DNA from 2 places in the Paenibacillus sp. FSL H3-0302 genome. Region 1 is predicted to be linked to the other one. Evidence: predicted binding sites of a transcription regulator. Region 1 holds the regulator's gene; the other holds the start of a gene.
What was found. The regulator Rex, encoded in region 1, represses fermentation and respiration genes when NADH is low (regulators of the CRP and FNR family bind a similar motif). The targets are predictions, from matches to a motif close to TTGTGAAATATTTCACAA.
Positions count from the first base shown of each region.

Region 2: the regulator Rex is predicted to act here: its motif matches at 3,339-3,356, upstream of MHH50_RS03670 (flavocytochrome c).

Region 1 is NZ_CP150284.1:4,648,710-4,654,944, forward strand. It holds gene MHH50_RS20625 (AAA family ATPase) at 1-441, opposite strand, end outside; gene MHH50_RS20630 (hypothetical protein) at 434-976, opposite strand; gene MHH50_RS20635 (DUF5590 domain-containing protein) at 1,387-1,905, opposite strand; gene MHH50_RS20640 (amidohydrolase) at 2,078-3,379, opposite strand; gene MHH50_RS20645 (redox-sensing transcriptional repressor Rex) at 3,366-4,019, opposite strand; gene dinG (ATP-dependent DNA helicase DinG) at 4,150-6,235, opposite strand, start outside.
Region 2 is NZ_CP150284.1:842,565-848,799, reverse strand. It holds gene MHH50_RS03690 (glycosyltransferase family 39 protein) at 1-89, opposite strand, end outside; gene MHH50_RS03685 (aminoglycoside phosphotransferase family protein) at 762-1,631, opposite strand; gene MHH50_RS03680 (VOC family protein) at 1,666-2,055, opposite strand; gene MHH50_RS03675 (hypothetical protein) at 2,197-3,084, opposite strand; gene MHH50_RS03670 (flavocytochrome c) at 3,568-5,091, shown strand; gene gnpA (1,3-beta-galactosyl-N-acetylhexosamine phosphorylase) at 5,175-6,235, opposite strand, start outside.

The DNA of each region.
Region 1 (6,235 bases):
GACACCTACGTACATTTCTACAAACTCACTGCCTGATGCTGCCACAAATACAGAGTTTGTATAATGTGCTGCTGCTCTAGCCATAAGGGTCTTACCTGTTCCTGGAGGGCCTGTAAGCAGAATCCCTTTCAAAGGCCGAATCCCGAATTTGCTGATTTCCTCATGCCGGATCAAAAAATCCAACGCTTCACGAAGCTCCTGCTTTGCATTGTCTTGCCCGCCAATTTCTTCAAAAGTAAGCTTTGAAGGTCCATCCTTCTTGCGTTTCTTCCCGGCACCTGCATTTACCGCAAGTCCGCCTCTTAAATGAGCAATGATAAGTAAGGCCGTGAGCATCCCAGCAGCAATTACTATCGGGAATATATTAATGCCTAGAAAAGCCATAAAAATAAACAAGACAGGAATAAATCCGATTAGAATTTCTTTAAGGTATTTAGGCATTATTCCATACCCCCAATGTCGCAGGTTTACGCGGCAAAATAATAAATTTGCTTTCTTTTCCATTACTCAAGCTTACATAGACATTATTGTCATCAATTTCTGTTGAGGCTATCACATTTTTATATTGCGGATATTGCGCTTTGAGTCCATCAAGTTCTGTGGGTATAAGTGTATATTTACGGCTCTCCATGGCTTCGGCTACAGAGAACATCGCTTTATCCCAGTATTCATCCAGCAGTTCACTGGAGTTCTGTTCTACATCAAGTTTTAGTGTACGTCCATCAATCATCGATTTTCCTTCTTGGGAGACGTACTGAACCAGTTCACGTAATTTCGTGCCTGGCTGGAGATCAAGTTTCAAAGTGACCTCATTGCGGTTAATACTGATATGAGAATTATTGACGCCCTCATATTGAGATACAATCTTCTGAAGTGGTTCCTGCATTGCAAACTGACGATACAAAAAGAAGCCACCAAACAATAGAGTAGCCGACAGTAGAGACGTTATCAGCACAGGTACAAGACGTAATTTCAAGAAACGTCCTCCTCTCAAAGATGACAAAATATAAAGCTCATTATAATAATTTATAGCTACTTGAGAGCTCATCAGAGAGACTGAAGTCTCTTATTGCTGTTCTAATTACAAGTAGTAGTATATCACAGGTGTATATACTAATTTCAAAATAAATGTGAATATATTTAAAATTTAATTTTTTAAATATTTCCATCAATACCAAATAAATTCCTCACTTTCGACAAAATCGGCCTTGATTTTTAATCAATCGGCCTATTTTCGTATGTGAATATAAGAGAATATTCGGTGATAACCACCCATTCAGTATATCACTTAGTATATCACTTTTGTACATCAAATAAATGTAAACAAGCGAACTTATAATAAGTTCGCTTGTTTACTATGCCACCCTTAATTTCCTTATGTTCAACTTAACTTTTAGGTAAACTGTAACCTTCGCCCATTCGGGACCCATCCGAAAAGCGATAAAATTGATAATAATACCGACCGCTCTGTTTATAAAAAAGCTGCCAAGCATACTCTCCGTTATATACTCCCGGCAGCAAGCGTTCAATCGTTATGTCCGGAAGATCAGCTTTGATAATGCCGCGTATTTGGGCTTCCGAGGTTCCTTTACTTAGTTCCTCAGCAAACACTGCGTCGTCGCCTTCAGCAAATTTTCCATCTACCGTAAAGCGGACCCAGACCATAAGAGCAGTCCCGGCTTCATTTTTCCCAGTTAATACCCAGTACACTGCATTTTCATCCCAAACCGATTTTTGTGCTTTGGTTACCTGTGTTAGACCCGCTCTGGTTTTGGCAACATCCTTAGCGATATCACGCTCGTTCCATTGATCTTTCATAATATAGGCATAGAACTGGATAAGTCCAAACCCCAGGAGCAGAATCAGAACTGACCCCAGGAGGATCCATTTTTTCCTTTTCTTCAAGGTACAGCTCCCTTTCTAGTAATATATCTTTTTTGATTATATAACACACCCGCGCGTTTATCCAAAATTTCATAATTTTCTAGCTTTCCCAGCCTTAAAAATACACAAAAGGCCGCAACTTTTGCTAAAAGCAAAAAGTCGCAGCCTATTATTTATTCGTTATTCTCCAGACTTAACGCTTCAATAAACCTTCGAAGGCTTCTTGCGCTTTACGCCGGATAGCTTCCTCATCCAGGGTTAAGCATTGTCCATGCTTGATGACCTGTATACCATTCACCCACACATGCTCAACATCCTTAGCGCTAGCAGAGTAAACTGCATGAGACAACAGATCTGTGTGTGGCAGCAAATGCGGCTGATCGATATCAACAGCAATGAAATCTGCTTTCATCCCTACAGCAAGTCTGCCTACATTATTTAAAAAGATGGACTGCGCGCCATATTCTGTAGCCATACGCAGAGCCTCTGGAGCTGGAACAGCCGTTGGATCACCGCTGACACCCTTATGAATGAGAGCTGCAAGCCGCATCTCTTCAAACATATCCAAGTTATTGTTGCTTGCCGCGCCATCCGTGCCAAGAGACACCTTCACACCAGCTTTTAGAAGATCAGTAACCCGAGCCACTCCGCTAGCCAGCTTCAAATTACTGCCCGGATTATGAGATACACCCACATTATGGCGAGCCAAGATCTCAATCTCTTCATCATTTAAATGAACACCATGTGCAACTATCGAGGGACGTGTGAACATGCCAAGCTTCTCTAAGTGAGCTACAGGACGCAACCCGTAATCCGCCACATTTTGTTCCACTTCACGTTTCGTTTCGGACATATGCGTATGCATCGGTAAATCCAGATCATGCGCTGCCTGCACGAACTTAACCAGGAAGTCCGGAGGGCATGTATAAGGGGCGTGCGGCGAGATCATAGTAGTAATTCTACCTTCAGCCTTTCCATGCCAGTTACGGGCAAAAGAAATCGCTTCCGCAAGCTTGTGATTCTGTACATCCTCTGGACATAACCCGATCACACCACGCATCAATACGGAACGGATACCTGATAACTCAGCTACCTCGGCTACTCGGTCCATATGATCATACATATCGAGGAAGGTCGTAGTTCCACCCTTCAGCATTTCCAATACAGATAAGGAGGTTCCCCAGTATACATCATCACCGGTGAACTTTTCCTCCATTGGCCACATCTTCTCCTGAAGCCACACTTGTAGCGCTAAATCATCTCCATATCCACGCAGCAAAGACATCGCCGCATGACCATGTGTGTTTACAAGTCCAGGCATGAACAGCAGACGGCTGCCATCAACCACTTGCACTCCAGCTTCCATCTGAGGCTCTTCTTTTCCTATGTAAGTGATTAAATCATCTTCAATAGTCATATATCCACTCAGAACCGGCTCATCCGTTCCCGGAGTCAGAAAATACCCGCCCTTAATTATCGTTTTATTGTTGTTCATGTTCGCTTTCTTCCTTTCCATCCCGCAAGTAATAAGCAAGACTTTGCAGATCAGTTGTAAAATCAGCTGCATGCACCCGGATATTCGGTGGTGTCTTCAGAATCACAGGGGCAAAGTTCAAAATCGCTTCAATCCCAGAAGAAATGAGAATATCTGCTACATTTTGAGCTTCTGAATCAGGTACGGTAATAATGGCAATGCGAATACCTTGCTCACGAATCGTGCTGCCTAGTTCATCCATCGGTTGCACAGTAAGGGAGTTGATCTTACGTCCAACCTTAGGAGCGTACGAATCAAATATAGCCGTGATTTTCATAGTATCTTTAAGATATGCATTGTAATTAGACAAGGCATGTCCGAGATTACCTGCTCCAACTAAAGCTACATTAAGCTGTTGATCCAGCTTCAGGATATGACGGATTTTCTCAATAAGATACGTTACATCATAGCCGATACCTTTTCTGCCGAAGTCACCAAAATATGCTAAATCCTTACGAATCTGTGCGGGATTAAGATCAAGCTTTTGTCCAAGTTCCTGAGAGGAAACTGTTAATATTTCGCGATTCTGGAGATCATTCAAAAAACGCAAGTACACAGGTAGTCTGCGAACAACGGCTTCTGATATTTTTTCCGATTTCATATTTTTCCTCCTAAAAATAGTAATGTTCTTGTGAAAATCCATATTCAAACGTCTACCTCTCCTTATTAAGGACGGTACTGTAACACACCGCCCTTAAGGATAAGGAGGAGCTAAACTGAAGACGAGCGTTTTAAGAAGCGCCGCCATCCTCTAGCCATTCCGCTATGCGTGGGACCATTTGATCAGTAAGCATATGCTCCATTTTGGGACCAGGCAATGAATAAAGGAAATACTTCCCGTAATGAGATTCAATAACCCTTGTATCATAAACAATAACTATTCCGCGATCCTGCGCCGTGCGAACCAGTCTTCCGAATCCCTGCTTAAAACGAATAACCGCTTGAGGAACAGATAATTTCATGAACGGATTCTTCTTCTGGGCCTGTAATAACTCCGACTTCGCTTCCGCCAACGGGTGATTCGGCGGTTGAAATGGAAGTCTCACGATGGCCAGGCAAGTCAGTGCTTCACCTGGAATATCTACACCTTCCCAGAAGCTGCTCGTCCCCAGCAATACGGATGCTGCACTGTCCTGAAAGCGGCGGATCAGCTTGCTCCGGCTGCCACCTTCTACGCCTTGACCAAGCACCGTAATCTCTTGTGAGGCTAAAGCCTCTTTAAGCGGATCATATACCTGACGCAGCATTTTATAAGAAGTAAACAGAACCAGCATCCGCCCACGTGTTGTTTTAGCAGCTTCCGATAATGACTGTACGAGTGTATCGACAAATCGAGCATCGCCCACACTGCCCTTCACACTAGGAAAATCACGCGGTATAACTAACAGTGCCTGCTCGCGATACTTAAAGGGAGAAGGAAGAAGTGAGGTCATTAGACGTCCTTCTTCCGCAGCTTCGTTAAGTCCGAGATTATCAATCATAAATTGAAAAGACTTATCTACAGACAGCGTCGCCGAGGTAAGCACGATGCTTTTTTTCTTATCGAAGAACAACTCTTTAAGCTGGCTGCTAACATCCACAGGGACGGCATACATCTGCAGTGATTTGCTGCGGTAATTTCCATTTGCCTCCAGCCAATATACTACATTATCGTCATTCAGCCCCATAAAGAATCTTACTTGCTCACGGATGGAAGCCAAATCCTTAAATAAACCGCTAATATCAGTAACAAGACTGTCTGCTGAGGATTGGCTTTCCTGGTCGCGCATCTCGTTAAGCATTTTATCACCCTTACGGATGATGTCGCTTAACGTCAGATTCATAGTGTTCTCTAGTGCAACCAATTCATCCCAATCCTTCGGCTTACGGGCGGGAATCAACCGCATAACCAGTTGTCCCGCTTCCCCTGCCCCTGCATCACTGCGTTCCGGCAAAAGGCTGAACAGCTTGTCGCTGAGTGCATCCCAGGTTTCTTTGACGTTAAGCAGATCCGGGTAGATCCGATCGATGACTCCGCTCCATTCTGAAGCCTCTTCACTGCCTGACGACTGTAATATTTGACGAAGAGCAGGAAGCTGTCCGTTTCGGCTATCTTTATACAGCCGCGATAATGTGTGTGCCACAGTGAAATGCTTCATATGCATGCCAAGATGTTTACCAGCCACATCTTCTAAATGATGTGCTTCATCAATGACAAGATGCTCGTAAGCCGGAAGCAGCTGGTGCCCAGCCTTAACATCTGCGAATAGCTTGGAGTGGTTCGTAATAACCACGTCAGCAATCCCAGCTTCATGCTTGGCCCTATGATAATAACATTTGCGGAACCAAGGACAAGAACGGCCCAGACAGGAATCGGTATCGCTTGCCACCGTCTCCCAGAAATCACCGCCCCGGCCGCTTAAATTCAGCTCTTCATCATCCCCTGATTCACTTTGAGTGAGCCATACAATCATCTGAGCGGCAGTAAGCGCATCTTCCCTTGGGCTTATAAAGTCCTTTTTATTAATTTTATGCTCAAACTTACGCAGACACAAATAATGCCCTCTTCCCTTAAAAATAGCAGCTTTAAACGGAAAAGGAACTACCTGCGTTAACAAAGGGATATCCCGCTCGCGCAATTGGTCCTGCAGATTAATGGTATGAGTGCTGACCATGACTTTTTCATTGGTGCGAACGCTTTGATAAATGGCAGGCAACAAATAACCGAGCGATTTACCGGTTCCTGTGCCCGCTTCGATCAGTAGGTGTTTGTCTTCGGCAAGTGCCGTCATCACCTCATTGATCATAATATCCTGAGCTTCCCGGCTTTCATACTGC
Region 2 (6,235 bases), 3.1 Mb from region 1:
TTCGCCCTAATAAAAAAGGAGGATGCGATAAAAAGACCGATAAAGAATGCAAGTATGAGATACAATGTTTTTTGAATTCCTCTTATCATGGAAAACCTCCTTTGCGCAATCGAAAGCCCTTTACAATCCGCTGCCCCGATTCATAAAAAGCATTATAAACACCCAAACTGAAAATCCAATGAAAATCGGATGTTTGGGAATTCGCAAAGAAGAGATTTAGAAAGAGAGGTACGTCCTACAATTGGGAATCAAAAAATCGCAAATGTGATACGGAAGTTTCAAAATGGAGAGAGTTGCGGAGACAAAGAGAGGAAATGGAAAACTACTCCAATCCTAGGGAGTATTATGACAAGAGTCTTAATTCTCTTTCAAACGATTATGCTATACTGGTGGAGCAAATAGAATAGGCTTAAAGGGTCGGTCGGCTACCTCTCACCGAAGGGAGGGATGCCTTGTGACAGTGTTTGAAGCAATGATGCTTATGCTAACCTTTGGTTCGCTTATCGTAGCGCTGCTGTCCAATAAACGCAAATAGACCGCCCACTCACAAAGGCATGCGGTCTATCTGTCGTGTCCTATTTGCTGAAGCCTACCGCCCTTAAAAGCGGCTATTGCCTTGGGAGTCGTGTTACAGCACGGCTCTCTTTGCATTTTACGTCTTTTCTACCTTTAATATACCACAAATAATTTAATAACGTAATAATGTACGGTGTTACATTACATTTCCAATCTCCCAGAAAATCCATCCATCCTTGCGTACATCAGAACAATTTACTATCCATCTTTTTTAAAAACCGATTATTAGCGATTAAGCCTTTCACTCTTTTCGTTGTATTAGGCCCTTTCGGTGTGCTACCTCTTCTATTCAGCAAAATCCACCGTAGACATGCCCAGGCTTCAAAGATTTCAAGTTCTTCCTGATCTATATCATTTCCCAAAAGATAAGCAGATCGGAACACATCAGCATAACGCTCGGAGATATATATTTTCAGCAGAATAAGTGACCAGGCAAAATCATATCTAGAGTCTCCCAACTGGCCGTTCGTCCAATCGATTATGGTATATCGCTCTTTATCCTCCACTATATTTCCGATATGAAAATCCCCATGAATGATACAGTCTTGCTTCATTGGAGTTTGCTCAACCAGAGAAGTCAATACATTATAAATATCAGATTGTTCTTTAGCTTCAGGGAAAAAGTAGCCGATGAAATCGTATTTTGGCAGTTGTATATTTCCAATCTCTTCAACGCCAATTTTATGTATTTTTGCTAATAGGCTTGCGAGTTCCTTCATTTTCCTGGTATTCATTTTATGAATAGGGGTTCCGTCAAAACTTGTTAACAACACCTTATGTCCCTCCGGATTGATTCCCCAGCCCACTGGTTTAGAGACGGCTACTCCTCGTTCGGATAGAACATCCAATAAACGATATTGAAACTGGACATCCGGTCTGGATTCCTTATTCCATGTTTTCAGTACATAGCTCTCTTGATCAGAATTAATCCTCATGACCTCAGCTTCAAATCCTTGATCCATTGTATGCGCAGTTAAGCTGTCTTCCTGATTTAATAAGTCGTTTATGATTTCGTTGTGCTCTAGCCAATTTATGATAGATATAGGAGTTTTCAAAAATGGGTCTTCCTTTCGCATGATTGTATAGACTCTATGATTCTTCTGGAATGCCCGCTACGATCTCAAGCAAATTTCCTTCTGGGTCAGCTACAACAGATTCACGCAACCCATAGGGCTGCGAAATAGGTTCTTTTACAGGAGTCGCTCCTGCCTTTACCAGACGCTCAAATTCCTTGTCAACGTCCTCAGGTGAGGGAACGCCAAATGAAATTTCCATAGTCCCGTTTATCCCTCTGGGATAGGTTAGCTGTGACATATTCAGTGCATCCCGCTGACACAAATTAAAGAATACACCACTCTTCAGTTGAACCCCGGTAAATACGCCACCATCCCATTCTATAGCTATCTTCATGACGTCACGATAAAAGGTAACCATCTTTTCCATGTCTTTCACAAAAAAAGTGATCGCGCCGATTTCCATAAAATACACCTACTATTCTAAAATATTCCTTTTACGGTTATAGAAATAGTAACATAGGCTTAAAAATTATGAAATGAACTATAAAATAATAAAAAGCCCTGTAGAAACTCTACAGAGCTTAGTTACTGGGCAAAAGTATTTTTACAAATAACATAAAATAGATTGTTCTATCCAGTACATAAATACAGTATCCGGGCTTTCCTTTTCAAACTTTTTCATTTTTAAATACATATCCATTCCATCAGAAACATCATGCCATAAATCCGTAAATACAAAATCATATTTTTCCTTAGACATATGTTGTTCTGCATATTCGAAAGCATCTGCTTGGATAAGCCTGATCTTGTGAGCATTACTGAATTGTGGCAGTACATATTTATTAAATAAATCAATGACATCTTGATTTTTTTCAACAACCGTTATGCTTTCAACATTAACTTTTTCAGAAACCATATAAGCATAATAGCCAAGTCCAAGCCCAAATGTAAGAACATTCCCAAACGCTTTATCAACAGCTTCTTTCATTGTTTCTATTTCATTTGGTGTGATCGTCATCCAGATTCTTTCATTCTCCAAGACAGCCGGGAACATGAATTCAGTTTGAAAAAAACCAACCTGAGGAATTTGTCTTCCCTCTTCTGTCCGGATGATATCATTGCAAACAAAACCTTCAAAAGGTTTATATTTTTCATATTTTAATTCACTATTATTAATCTTTATAGTTGGTATCTTGATATTTTTATAATATGGATTGTCATAATATTCATTTGCATCAAGCTTATGAAGCATATTGCTAAAATATTGGTTGAACAATTCCTTATCATCAACATTATCAACCGTATCCATCCCAAAAGCAGCAGCCAGCATTAAACCAAAAGCGTATTCATAAGATACACCACAGTTTACGATTTCTTCAATTTCTTCTTTGTTAATAAAGTCGGGGGTATTATTCAAATAGCGGCTTAGTAAAGCAAACACTTTATAGTTATCTTCTTTTACTTTTTCTTTTATTACATTATTAAATTCCATATTCTCACCTATTAATTAGAATTTGTTTCTATGTCTCATGTTAGTCTTTCCGGATTGACTAGTAGGCAATACTCTCATTTTACCATTTAAAAATCCAGAAGAACAAAAACCGCTTTACTAATCCGTGACAGTTACCACTTCTACAGTGAGAAAATCTCACGCCAAATCTTCTAGTTATATGGTTTATGGTCCATTTTCCGCCTAATCCGCTCAATATTTCGTTACCCTATGTTAGAATAGACGACTTGTATAATTTGTGAAAACTTTCACTAATAGTCATGATTGATGGTATACTTAATAAGAAGATGAACTAAAGAGAATAACGATGGAAACTGTGGACGTAACCGTAGAAGATTTGAAGTTAGGAGAATAACAGCGACGCGCGCGCTGCTCCACTTCCAACTCCCTCTGATACTTCCTTTCTTTTTTGTCGGGTTCTTTTGGTACATCTTAATAGAGAAATATAAAAGTGGAGGGTTAACAATGAAAAAGAAAGCAGCTGGTGCTCTGAGTCTCGTCCTCTCTGTCATGCTCGTTATCGCAGGTTGCGGTAATGGAAACGACAAGGTGAACGAGAGCAAGAGTAATAACAACGAGAAAAAAGAAGTTGAAGCCGTCTCCGGGGCATCTGAAGCAAGCTACACACCATTTGATCAATTAAAAGATAAATATGATATCATCATTGTCGGTGCGGGTGGTGCGGGAATGTCCGCGGCGCTTGAGGCCAAAGAGAAAGGCATGAACCCTGTTATTTTGGAAAAAATGCCGGTTGCCGGCGGGAACACAACCAAATCCTCTTCGGGGATGAACGCTTCTGAAACGAAATTCCAAAAAGAACAAAACATTGAAGACAGCAATGATTTATTTTATGAAGAATCATTAAAAGGTGGCCATGACACTAACGACAAAGAAATGCTTCGTTTCTTCGTTGATAATTCCGCGAGTGCGATCGATTGGCTGGATTCCATCGGAATCCGCTTGAACAATATCACCATTACAGGCGGCATGAACGAAAAACGTACACACCGTCCTGAAGATGGCTCTGCTGTGGGTCAATACCTTGTCAAAGGTTTAGTAAAAAACGTACAAGAGAAAGAAATCCCACTTTTCGTGAATGCTGATGTCAAAGAAATCACTGAAAAAGATGGCAAAGTAAATGGCGTCAAGGTCCTCTTTAACCAAACAGAGGAAAAAATAATTACGGCAGATGCTGTCGTTGTAACCACTGGCGGATTCGGTGCCAATATGGATTTGATCTCCGAAGTAAGACCTGACTTGGAAGGCTACGTTACTACTAACCAAATCGGCAGTACCGGAGACGGCATCAAGATGATTGAGAAACTCGGCGGCACAACCGTCGATATGGATCAAATCCAAGTTCACCCGACTGTGCAGCAAGAAAAATCCTACCTCATCGGCGAAGCTGTTCGTGGGGAAGGCGCTATCCTTGTTTCCAGTGAAGGTACACGGTTCACCAATGAATTGGATACCCGTGATAAAGTAACAGCTTCCATCAATACACTACCTGAAAAAGCAGCTACGCTGGTCTTTGATTCCGGTGTTAAATCCCGTGTGAAGGCTGTTGAACAATATGACAAAATGGGCTTCGTGATTCAGGCGGATTCCATCGAAGCTTTGGCCAAAGAAATCGGTGTTTCAGAGGATAAGCTGGCAACAACGCTTGATACTTGGAACAGCGCCGTTAAGAATAAAAAGGATGCCGAATTTGGCAGAACTACAGGAATGGACAATGACCTGTCCACTGGTCCTTTCTACGCTATTAAAATTGCTCCTGGGATTCACTACACCATGGGTGGCGTGAAGATCAATACGAACACAGAGGTTCTAAATAAAGATGGTGAAGCTATCCCTGGTCTGTTTGCGGCAGGCGAAGTTACAGGCGGCTTACACGGACAAAACCGGATTGGCGGCAACTCTGTTGCAGAAATCATTATTTTTGGTCGTCAAGCTGGGATCAAATCTGCTGAATTCATAAAAGCAAAATAAGTAGATAACAGATACTATAGGCCTCACAGTAAAAAGCTCAAGCATCGGCAAGTTAGCCGCTGGCTTGAGCTTTTTTAATGGGATTAATCGCCAATAGTTCGGATAATAGTATCAAACGGATCTAATTCCAGGGTTTGTTGTCCATATTCCGTATCGATCGTAGTTTTTTGAAGCTGGTCGCTATTGTTAATCACGACGAGTATTTTACTTTCTGGATAATAAGCACACTCTGTATATAAATTATCCGTAATATACTTTGTTTCCTTTAACTCATTGCCGGCAAAACGGATCACATTTAACAGCAATCTTGTATTTTCAAAGCTTAAGGTGAAAGAAGGCAGGTAGATCCCCGTTCCTTTACCAAAGGCATGGGTGGACAATGTTATCATCCCACTCTTTTCACACAATACCGCTGCTGAGCCATCCGTAAGATAGATGTTATTTTTAGGTGTTATGCTGGCTCCTTCAGGCACTAAACCTTGCTCATCTCTAGCCTCAAATGTCCATCTTCCATGAGCTACCTTGGAGCCTGTATCCTCATCCAGACCAAGCACATGTGCCATTCTGAAAAAGCTGTCATAACCATCAAGCGCCGAAGGCTGATTGATACCTATAAAAGTACCACCCTCATAAACCCATTCTGTCAGTAAGTCCACGCACTTATGGTCACTCCAGTATTCTCCACCACTCCATGCTGAACCTGCCGAGCCGGCATTGATCACTACATCACACTCATGTAATACTCCCTTACGGATATCTTCAAAATCAATGAACTGCACCTCAACCGGCAATCCGGACAAAGCCTCATTGATATGAATCAAATCATGCATATACGTTTCATGGAAATGCCCGGACAAGGTCCACGATCTCAATTTGCCCCAAGCGTGCAAAATGGCTACCTTCGTCTTAATGTGATACGGTTTGCCTTTATGATGCAGCTCTTTAATTTCTCTGAATTCATCCGCGATCTTTTCGATATAATCACAAAAATCCGGATAAGGCTCTACAAGATGCAAATATCCGCCCAGTCCAATCCGATCTATAGGCTCTCTGAGCAAGGCGCGCCGGATATTAATCCAATACTTTTTGGCATCGAGCGTAGGGTTACCTCCCTCCATAAACGTAGGAAGCCCTCCCAATCCAA